DNA from 3 places in the Kitasatospora sp. NPDC048298 genome. Region 1 is predicted to be linked to each of the others. Evidence: predicted binding sites of a transcription regulator. Region 1 holds the regulator's gene; each other region holds the start of a gene.

Region 1 (3,271 bases):
AGCAGCTCCTCCTGCTCGGCGTCGAGCTTGCTGGGCGTCTTCACCTCGACGTGCACTATCAGGTCGCCCCGGCCGCCGCCGCGCAGGTGGGTGATGCCCCGGCCGTGCAGCGGGATCGACTGGCCGGACTGGGTGCCGGGCCGGATGTCGACCTCCTCCAGGCCGTCCAGGGTCTGCAGCGGCACCTGGGTGCCGAGCGCGGCCGCCGTCATCGGGATGGTGACGGTGCAGTGCAGGTCGTCCCCGCGCCGCTGGAAGATGTTGTGGGTGGTCTCGGCGATCTCGACGTACAGGTCGCCGGCCGGGCCGCCGCCGGGGCCGACCTCGCCCTCGCCGGCCAGCTGGATCCGGGTGCCGTTGTCGACACCGGCCGGGATCTTGACGGTCAGGGTGCGGCGGGCCCGCACGCGGCCGTCGCCGGCGCACTCCGGGCACGGGGTCGGCACGACGGTGCCGAAGCCCTGGCACTGCGGGCAGGGGCGGGAGGTCATGACCTGGCCCAGGAAGGACCGGGTGACCTGGGAGACCTCGCCCTTGCCGCGGCACATGTCACAGGTCTGCGCCGAGGTGCCGGGGGCCGCGCCCTCGCCACTGCAGGTGGTGCAGGTGACGGCGGTGTCGACCTGGAGCTCCTTGGTGGTGCCGAAGGCGGCCTCCTCCAGGGTGATCTCCAGCCGGATCATGGCGTCCTGGCCGCGGCGGGTGCGCGAGCGCGGGCCGCGCTGGCCGGCCGCGGCGCCGAAGAAGGCGTCCATGATGTCGGAGAAACCGAATCCCGCCGCGCCGGCCCCGAAGCCGCCCGCACCGCCGCCGCCCGGGGACAGCGGGTCCCCGCCGAGGTCGTAGACCTGACGCTTCTGCGGGTCGGAGAGCACCTCGTAGGCGGCGTTGATCTCCTTGAACCGCTCCTGCGTCTTCGGGTCCGGGTTGACGTCCGGGTGCAGTTCGCGTGCCAGGCGCCGGAACGCCTTCTTGATCTCGTCCTGCCCCGCATCCCGTCGGACGCCGAGTACCGCGTAGTAGTCCGTGGCCACCAAATGCTCCGCTTGTTCCGCCTGTAGTAGTGCTGCGACTGGACGCCGCCGTCGGAGGCCCGACGGCGGCCCTTGCTAGGACTCGGCCAGGATCTGGCCCACGTACCGCGCCACCGCTCGCACCGCCCCCATTGTGCCCGGGTAGTCCATCCGGGTCGGACCGATCACACCCAGTTTCGCCACGCTCTCGTCGCCCGAACCGTAGCCGACCGAAACGACCGAGGTGGAATTCAGCCCCTCGTAGGCGATCTCCCGCCCGATCCGGACCGTCATCCCGGCGTCCGCGGTCTCACCCAGGAGACGGAGCAGGACGACCTGCTCCTCCAGGGCCTCCAGCACCGGCTGGATGGTGAGCGGGAAGTCGTGCCCGAAGCGGGTCAGGTTGGCCGTACCGGCCAGCATGATCCGCTCCTCGTTCTGCTCGGCGAGCGTCTCGAACAGCGTCGCCAGGACCGTGCTGACGGTCGGCCGGTCGGCCTGCTCGAACTGCGCCGGCAGCTCCTCCAGCAGCTCCGGGACCTCCGGGAGGCGCCGGGCGACGGCTCTCGCGTTGATCCGGGCCCGAAGGTCCGCCAGCACCGTCTCGCCGACCGGGCCCGGGCAGTCGACCATCCGCTGCTCGACCCGGCCGGTGTTGGTGATCAGCACCAGCATCACCTTGGCCGGGGCCAGCGCCACCAGCTCGATGTGCCGGACGGTGGAACGCGTCAGCGACGGGTACTGCACCACCGCGACCTGCCGGGTGAGCTGGGCGAGCAGCCGCACGGTGCGGGCGACCACGTCGTCCAGGTCCACCGCGCCGTCCAGGAAGTGCCGGATGGCCCGGCGCTCGGGGGCGGTCATCGGCTTGATCTCGGCGAGCTTGTCGACGAAGAGGCGGTACCCCTTGTCGGTGGGGATGCGGCCGGCGCTGGTGTGCGGCTGGTGGATGTAGCCGTCCTCCTCCAGCGCCGCCATGTCGTTGCGGACGGTCGCCGGGGAGACCCCGAGGTTGTGCCGCTCCACCAGGGCCTTGGAGCCGACCGGCTCCTCGGTGCCCACGTAGTCCTGCACGATCGCGCGGAGCACCGCGAGCTTGCGTTCGTCCAGCTGGCGGACCTCACCGGCCATGGGGCACGCACCTCCGTCCTCGCACGTCGTCCGACCGTGTCCCTCGCTGCGGGCCGTTCCAGGGGCCCTCGGCCTTGGCACTCTGAACGTACGAGTGCCAGAACCGTACCTGCCAGTGTACGGCCCGGGTCCTGTGGCAGGAACGGCCCGACCGGGGTGATCCTCCCCGCAGTTCCGGACACGGCCCGCGGGGCCCCGCCGGTTCGATCCTCCCGGCGCCGGAGTGGTGCCGGGAAGCCGTCCGGGTGGCAGCATCGAAAGCGACGGCGAACGGAGGAGCAAGCGATGTCGAGCTCGGGCCAGCACACCCGTTTCGCGCCCGACCGCGGCCTGACCGGCCGCATGGTCGCGACGATGTTCGTGATCGGGCTGCTGTACGTCGGTTTCACCGGCCTGCTGATCGCGCTGCTGCGCGGCGCCTGGCCACTGATCGTCCTGATCTCCGGCGGGCTGTTCGTGGCCCAGTTCTGGTTCAGCGACAAGATCACCGAGCGGGCGATGGGCGCCCGCCAGGTGTCCCCGGAGCAGTTCCCCCAGCTGCACGGCACCGTCGACCGGCTCTGCGCCCTCGCCGACATGCCCAAACCCCGGGTGGCGGTCGCCGACAACGACATGCCGAACGCCTTCGCCACCGGCCGCAACCCGCAGAACGCGGTGGTCTGCGTGACCACCGGGCTGCTGCGCCGGCTGGAGCCGGAGGAACTGGAGGGCGTCCTCGCCCACGAGCTGTCGCACGTCGCCCACCGGGACGTCGCGGTGATGACGATCGCCGGCTTCCTCGGCGTCCTCGCCGGGGCGATGACCCGGATCGCCGTCTACGGCGGGTTCATGGGCGGCGGGCGCAACAACAACGACCAGAACGCGGCCATCCTGGCGCTGATCATCCCGCTGGTGTCGATCGTCGTCTACGCGATCAGCTTCCTGCTCACCCGGCTGCTGTCCCGCTACCGCGAACTGGCCGCGGACCGGGCCGCCGCCCAGCTCACCGGCCGGCCCAGCGCCCTGGCCTCGGCGCTCACCAAGGTGACCGGGCAGATCGCGGCCATCCCCACCAAGGACCTGCGCCAGGCGCAGCCGTACAACGCCTTCTACTTCGCCCCCGCGCTGAGCGCCCGGGAGACCGCCTC
Region 2 (3,271 bases), on a different contig from region 1:
CGCGGCCGGCCACGGCCTCGGCGTCACCGGCACCGTCGACGACCGTGGTCTCGTCCTTGGTGATGGTCACGCGGCGGGCGGTGCCCAGCACGTCCAGGCCGACCTGGTCGAGCTTGAGGCCGACCTCCTCGGAGATGACCTGGCCACCGGTCAGGACGGCCAGGTCGCCGAGGATCGCCTTGCGGCGGTCGCCGAAGCCCGGGGCCTTGACGGCGACGGCGTTGAAGGTGCCACGGATCTTGTTCACGACCAGGGTCGACAGCGCCTCGCCGTCGACGTCCTCGGCGATGATCAGCAGCGGCTTGGAGGCACCGCCCTGGAGGATCTTCTCCAGCAGCGGCAGCAGCTCCTGGATGGAGGAGATCTTGCCCTGGTTGATCAGGATGTACGGGTCCTCCAGGACCGCCTCCTGCCGCTCCGCGTCGGTGACGAAGTACGGCGACAGGTAGCCCTTGTCGAACTGCATGCCCTCGGTGAAGTCCAGCTCCACGCCGAAGGTGTTCGACTCCTCGACGGTGATGACACCGTCCTTGCCGACCTTGTCGATCGCCTCGGCGATCAGCTCGCCGACCTGGGTGTCCTGCGCGGAGAGGGACGCGACGGCGGCGACGTCGTCCTTGCCCTCGATCTCGCGGGCGATGGACAGCAGGTGCTCGGAGACGGCGGCGACGGCCTTGTCGATGCCCTTCTTCAGGGCGGCCGGGCCGGCGCCGGCGGCGACGTTGCGCAGACCCTCGTTGACCAGGGCCTGGGCCAGCACGGTGGCGGTGGTAGTGCCGTCACCCGCGACGTCGTTGGTCTTGGTGGCGACCTCCTTGACGAGCTGCGCGCCAAGGTTCTCGTACGGGTCGTCCAGCTCGACCTCACGGGCGATGGTGACACCGTCGTTGGTGATGGTCGGGGCGCCGAACTTCTTGTCGATGACGACGTTGCGGCCCTTGGGGCCGATGGTCACCTTGACGGTGTCGGCCAGCTTGTTGACACCGCGCTCCAGCGAGCGGCGGGCGTCCTCGTCGAACTGCAGGATCTTCGCCATGTTCCCTATTCCCTCGGGGCTGCGGCCGGCCCACCGGCCGCCGAACTACGTGAACCAACAACCACGCCCCGGGCCACTGTCACGGAGGACACGGATCCGGGGCGGGTCGGGACGTCTTTACTTCTCGATGATCGCGAGAACGTCGCGGGCGGAGAGCACCAGGTACTCCTCGCCCTGGTACTTCACCTCGGTGCCGCCGTACTTCGAGTACAGGACGATGTCACCCACGGCGACGTCGAGCGGCAGACGCTGGCCGTCCTCGAAGCGGCCCGGGCCGACGGCCAGGACGACGCCCTCCTGGGGCTTCTCCTTGGCGGTGTCCGGGATAACCAGGCCGGAGGCCGTGGTGGTCTCGGCGTCGAGCGGCTGGACCACGATGCGGTCCTCGAGCGGCTTGATGGCAACCTTGCTGCTGGTGGTCACGTCCGAGCTCCCCTTCGGAGATTACGGGGTTTTCTAACGGGTAGGGGCGATCCTGCGGGCCTGCCGTCGCGGGGGTCAGACACGCGTCGTCGCGTTAGCACTCTCCTGGTGGGGAGTGCCAAGGACGACCATAGGGCCGTGTTAGCACTCAGTCAACCAGAGTGCCAACGGCGCGCCCTGGGGCCCCCGGTTCCGCGGATGAGTAGCCGTACTCATGTGCGACGCCGCCCGCCCCGACAGACTCCCTGCCATGACTCCGATCCCGGCCCGCATCGACCCGTCCAGGCTCAAGGACGCGGCGCTCTCCCTGCTGGCACTGCCGCTGCTGGGAGCCGCGCTGCCGTTCGTCGTCTTCTCCTTCGTCGTCTGCCTCGGCAGCGGCCCCGGCCACGGGGACGACGGGGACGGGCTCATCTGGGCCTTCCTCGGCATCGGGATGCTGGCTGCCCCGGTCGTCACCCTGGCCGTGGGCCTCGTGGTCGCCTTCCGCACCCGGCGGTCCGGCTACCGCCTCCTCCCCGTCACCGCAGCGCTCTCCCCGCTCATGCTGCCGGCGGTCTTCTCCTCGGGCGTCCTGTGGCGGTGACGACGCCCGGCGCGATCGTGATCGCGTTCCTCCCCGGCCGACCGGCGAGAATGGCCCCGTGGACACCGAGAACCTCCAGCCGCTGCTGACCCCCGAGGGCCAGGCCCTGCTCGCCGAGCTGCGCGAGTTCACCCCCGAGGAGGAGCTGGCGCTGGCGACGCGCCTGCGGCGGGAGCACCCGGCGGAGCTGGTGTCGGCGGCGTTCGGGCAGGCGCGGCTGCGGCAGCGGGCGCGGGCGAAGTTCGGGGCGGACGCCGACCTGATGTACTTCACGCCCAACGGAGTCGAGCAGTCCACCCGGCGCAGCGTCGCCGAGTGGCGGGCGCGGCGGTTCGCCGACCTCGGCGTACGGCGGCTGGCGGACCTGTGCTGTGGCATCGGCGGCGACGTGCTGGCGCTGGCCCGGGCGGGCATCGAGGTGCTGGCCGTCGACAAGGACCCGGCGGCCTGCGCCGCCATCGCGGCCAACGCCGCCGCGCTGGGCCTGGCCGAGCTGGTCGAGGTGCGCTGCGCGGACGTCGCCGAGGTGGACGTCACCGGCTACGACGCGGTGTTCACCGACCCGGCCCGGCGCACCTCGCGCGGCCGGGTGTTCGACCCGGAGGCGTACGCCCCGCCGCTCTCCTGGGCGATCGAGGCGGGCCGGCGGACCCCGATCGGCGCCCTGAAGGTGGCCCCTGGCATCCCGCACGAGGCCGTGCCCGAGGACGCCGAGGCCGAGTGGGTCTCCGACCACGGCGACGTCAAGGAGGCGGTGCTCTGGTTCGGCACCCGGGCCGCGAGCCCGCACCGCGCCACCCTGCTGCCGCAGGGCGCCAGCCTGACCGGCGGCGACCTGCCCGACCCGCCGGCCGGCCCGGTCGGGCGCTACCTGTACGAGCCGGACGGCGCGGTGATCCGGGCCCACCTGGTGGCCGAGGTGGCCGGGCAGGTGGGCGGCCGGCTGATCGACCCGAAGATCGCCTACCTGACCTCGGACGAGCTGGTCGCCACCCCGTACGCGCACGCCTTCGAGCTCACCGACGTGCTGCCGTTCAACATCAAGAAGCTGAAGGCGCTGCTGCGCGAGCGCGCGGTCGGCACGGTGGTGATCAAGAAGCGCGGGATGGCGATCACCCCGGAGGAGCTGCGCCGCCAGCTCAAGCCCTCCGGGCCGAACACCGTCACGGTGATCCTCAGCCGCACCGACCACGGACCGCTGATGATGCTGGGGCAGCCCGTACGGG
Region 3 (3,271 bases), on a different contig from region 1:
TCTCCCCCGCCTCGAAGATGTCGGGCGTGGAGATCAGCGAGCTGCGGCTGCCCAAGGGGGCGGCGGTCACCCTGGTCGTGCGGGAGGGGAACTCCTTCGTGCCGGACAAGGCGACGGTGCTGCGCGGCGGGGACGAGCTGCTGGTGGTCACCACGGACGAGGTCGGCGCGGCGGCGGAGCGGCGGCTGCGGGCCGTGGACAAGGGCGGCAAGCTCGCGGGGTGGTTGAACGGGCGGTGAGCCTGGGCCGCCCCGGCTCCCGGGCCCCGGCTCCCCGACCCCCCGGCTCCCGGGCCTTCCGCCCAGGAGCCGGGGGGCGGGAGTCGGGGGGCGGGGGCGGCTGGCGGTGTCTACGCGCGTAACTGTATGCTGGCCCCACCAGCCGTATAACCATCGTTAGACCACCCCCAGCATCTGCCTGACGCAGAGTTGGCGCGACCGCTCGGCGGCCGCGGTCCGGTCCCCGGCCACCAGGCCGGCCCGACCCGGTATCTACCCCGGTCGACGCGCGAGAGGACGACTCTCGGCGCCGTCGGGGCTCCACCATGCCCTGCCGCGCTACCAGGCAGCAGGAAGGACCGACCGTGACGGCGCGCCGAACGGTCGACACCGCCGCGGACCACGCGGCCACCACCCCCGCAGCTCCGGCCCCCGCCCGTGTCGGGTACGGCGAGCTGCTGCGCACCCCCGGGGCCTGGACGTTCCTGTTCCCCGCCCTCGTCGCGCGGCTGCCGTACGCGATGCTCAGCATGGGCATCCTGCTGCTCGTCACCCAGACCCACGGTTCGTACGGCACCGCCGGTACGGTCACCGCGGTCGCCGCCGTCGCCCAGGCCCTGATCGGGCCGCAGACCGGGCGGCTCGCGGACCGCTACGGCCAGGCCGCGGTGCTCGTGCCGACCGTCCTGGTGCACGCGGTCTCGGTCGGCGTGCTGATCGCGCTGGCGCTCGGCCACGCGCCCGCCTGGAGCCTGTTCCTGGCCGCCGTCCCGGCCGGTGCGAGCGTGCCGCAGGTCGGCGCGATGGTCCGGGCCCGCTGGGTCGCCAGGTTCACCGCGGACGGCGCCTCCGAGACCTCCGCGGCCCGGGTGAGCACCGCGTTCGCGTTCGAGTCCGTGACGGACGAGTTCACCTTCGTGGTCGGCCCGATCCTGGCCTCCGGCATCGCCGCCCTCGCCAACCCGGCCACCGCCCTGGTCGCCGAGGCCGGGCTGACCCTCGTCGGCGGCCTGGCCTTCGCCGCCCAGCGGCGCACCGCCCCGGCCCGGATCGTGCCCCAGCCCGGCACCAAGCGCGCCTCGGCGCTCGCCTCCCCCGGCGTCCGGCTGCTGGCCGGGTCCATCCTCGGGGTCGGCGCGGTGTTCGGCGGCATGCAGGTGTCGGTGAACGCCTTCGCCGACTCGGTCGGACAGCACGACGCCGGCGGCACCGTGTACGGGATCTTCGCCGGCGGCTCGATGCTGGCCGGTGTGCTGTACGGCGTCGTCGCCTGGCGGCGACCGGTGCAGCAGCGGATGCTGATCAGCTACGCGCTGCTGGTGCTGGGCTGCTCGGTGCTGTGGGCGATGCCGAACCTGGTCGCACTGACCGTCGCCGGGCTGGTCTGCGGGCTGGCCATCGCACCGACCCTGATCAGCGGCTACACCCTGGTCGAGACGCTGGTCGCGGACGGGGCCAAGACGGAGGCCTTCACCTGGCTGACCGGCGCCATCGGGCTCGGCCTGGCCGTCGGCTCGATGGCGGCGGGCCGGCTGATCGACGGGCACGGGCCCTCGACCGGGTTCCTGGTGCCGGTGATCGGGGCGGGGCTGGGGCTGGTCGCGCTGTTCTCGCTGCGGCACCTGCTGGTGGCGCCGGGGGACGTTCCGGCCGACGGCTCGGGTGCCGGATCGGACTCCGGCTCGACCGGCGGTTCGGGCGCGGGCTCGGGCTCCGACTCGGGCTCCGGCTCGACGGAGCGCGGTGGTGTCGGGCGGTTGGTGGGCGCGGCCAAGGGCTGAGCGGGCGGCGGTCCGGCGGCCGGGCCCGGCCCATCTCACACCGGAGTCGCTGGACTGATCCCGCGGAATACCGCATCATTGACCATCGTTAGCACTCATCAGGCGAGAGTGCCAGGAGGAAGACAAGTGCCCACGTACCAGTACCAGTGCACCGAGTGCGGCAGCGGCCTGGAGGCGGTGCAGAAGTTCACCGACGAGGCGCTGACCACGTGCCCCGACTGCCAGGGACGGCTCCGCAAGGTCTTCTCGGCCGTGGGCGTCGTGTTCAAGGGCTCCGGCTTCTACCGGACCGACAGCCGCTCCTCCTCCAGCAGCTCGGTGGGCGCCGGGTCGTCGTCGACCTCTTCGACGTCGTCCAGCACGTCCACGACCTCGTCTTCGTCGTCGTCGGGCTCCGGTTCCTCGACCTCGTCCAGCCCGGCTCCGGCCGCGAGCTGACCTCGGCGCCGGCATCGGCCCGGACGGCCCGCAGTCCTCGGAAAGGCCCGTCGACCCCGCTTCCGCGCGGGGCGGCGGGCCTTTCCGCATGCCTCCGCACGGGCATCCGGTCAAGCCGGACCGGCCCGCATCACTCTCGTGGGTGGACGAACTCGTCCACAGGGCCGAGTTGTCCACAGGCCTGGGGAAAGGACTTCCGGAGTTCGACGGAAACGCCCATCGTGTGGCTCGTCCGGTCCGCGAGGGGCCGGCCCGCCGACACCCGGAGGTGCGTCGATGACGACCGTGAGCTTCTCCCTTCCGCTGCCCGCCCCCGCCGTGCCGCCCCGGCAGGAGCTGCCGAGCTTCCCACCGATCCGGCGCGGGTGCGGCGGGTGGCACCGCTGGCGCAGCGCGGTGCGACGGCGGGCCGGGGTGCCCGCGCTGGCGCTGCTCGCAACGGCGGCGGCGCTGGCGCTGGGGCCCGCGCGGGCGGGTCTGCCGCCGCCGCACGGGGGCTCGCTGGTCCGGACGGGTTGTCAATCCGAGACTCTGGAAGATCACCCGTAACCGGAATGCGGCTTCGTCGTTCGAGGCGGCATGAAGGGCTTCAAGGAATTCCTGCTGCGTGGAAATGTCGTCGAACTCGCCGTGGCCGTGGTCATCGGCGCGGCTTTCACCGCCATCATCAACGCCTTCGTCAAAGGCGTGATCAATCCGATCGTCGGCGTCTTCGGAGCGAAGGACCTCGCGTCCTACAGTTCCTGCCTCAAGGGGCCCTGCGAGGTGAGCCCGACCGGCGAGGTCACGTCCGGGGTCCTCATCCTGTGGGGATCCGTGCTCAGCGCCGCGCTC

Evidence for each region. The regulator HrcA, encoded in region 1, represses chaperone genes, less so after heat shock. The targets are predictions, from matches to a motif close to TTNGCACTCNGNNNNNCNGAGTGCNAA.
Region 2: the regulator HrcA is predicted to act here: its motif matches at 1,601-1,627, upstream of groES (co-chaperone GroES).
Region 3: the regulator HrcA is predicted to act here: its motif matches at 2,088-2,114, upstream of ACGF0D_RS10390 (FmdB family zinc ribbon protein).

The regions. Positions count from the first base shown of each region.
Region 1 covers NZ_JBICYZ010000038.1:22,865-26,135, reverse strand. The annotation lists gene dnaJ (molecular chaperone DnaJ) at 1-1,034, opposite strand, end outside; gene hrcA (heat-inducible transcriptional repressor HrcA) at 1,110-2,144, opposite strand; gene htpX (zinc metalloprotease HtpX) at 2,430-3,271, shown strand, end outside.
Region 2 covers NZ_JBICYZ010000007.1:101,702-104,972, reverse strand. The annotation lists gene groL (chaperonin GroEL) at 1-1,036, opposite strand, end outside; gene groES (co-chaperone GroES) at 1,154-1,459, opposite strand; gene ACGF0D_RS08640 (hypothetical protein) at 1,710-2,045, shown strand; gene ACGF0D_RS08635 (SAM-dependent methyltransferase) at 2,104-3,271, shown strand, end outside.
Region 3 covers NZ_JBICYZ010000009.1:97,335-100,605, forward strand. The annotation lists gene ACGF0D_RS10380 (potassium/proton antiporter) at 1-239, shown strand, start outside; gene ACGF0D_RS10385 (MFS transporter) at 584-1,999, shown strand; gene ACGF0D_RS10390 (FmdB family zinc ribbon protein) at 2,126-2,437, shown strand; gene ACGF0D_RS10395 (hypothetical protein) at 2,714-2,986, shown strand; gene mscL (large conductance mechanosensitive channel protein MscL) at 3,017-3,271, shown strand, end outside.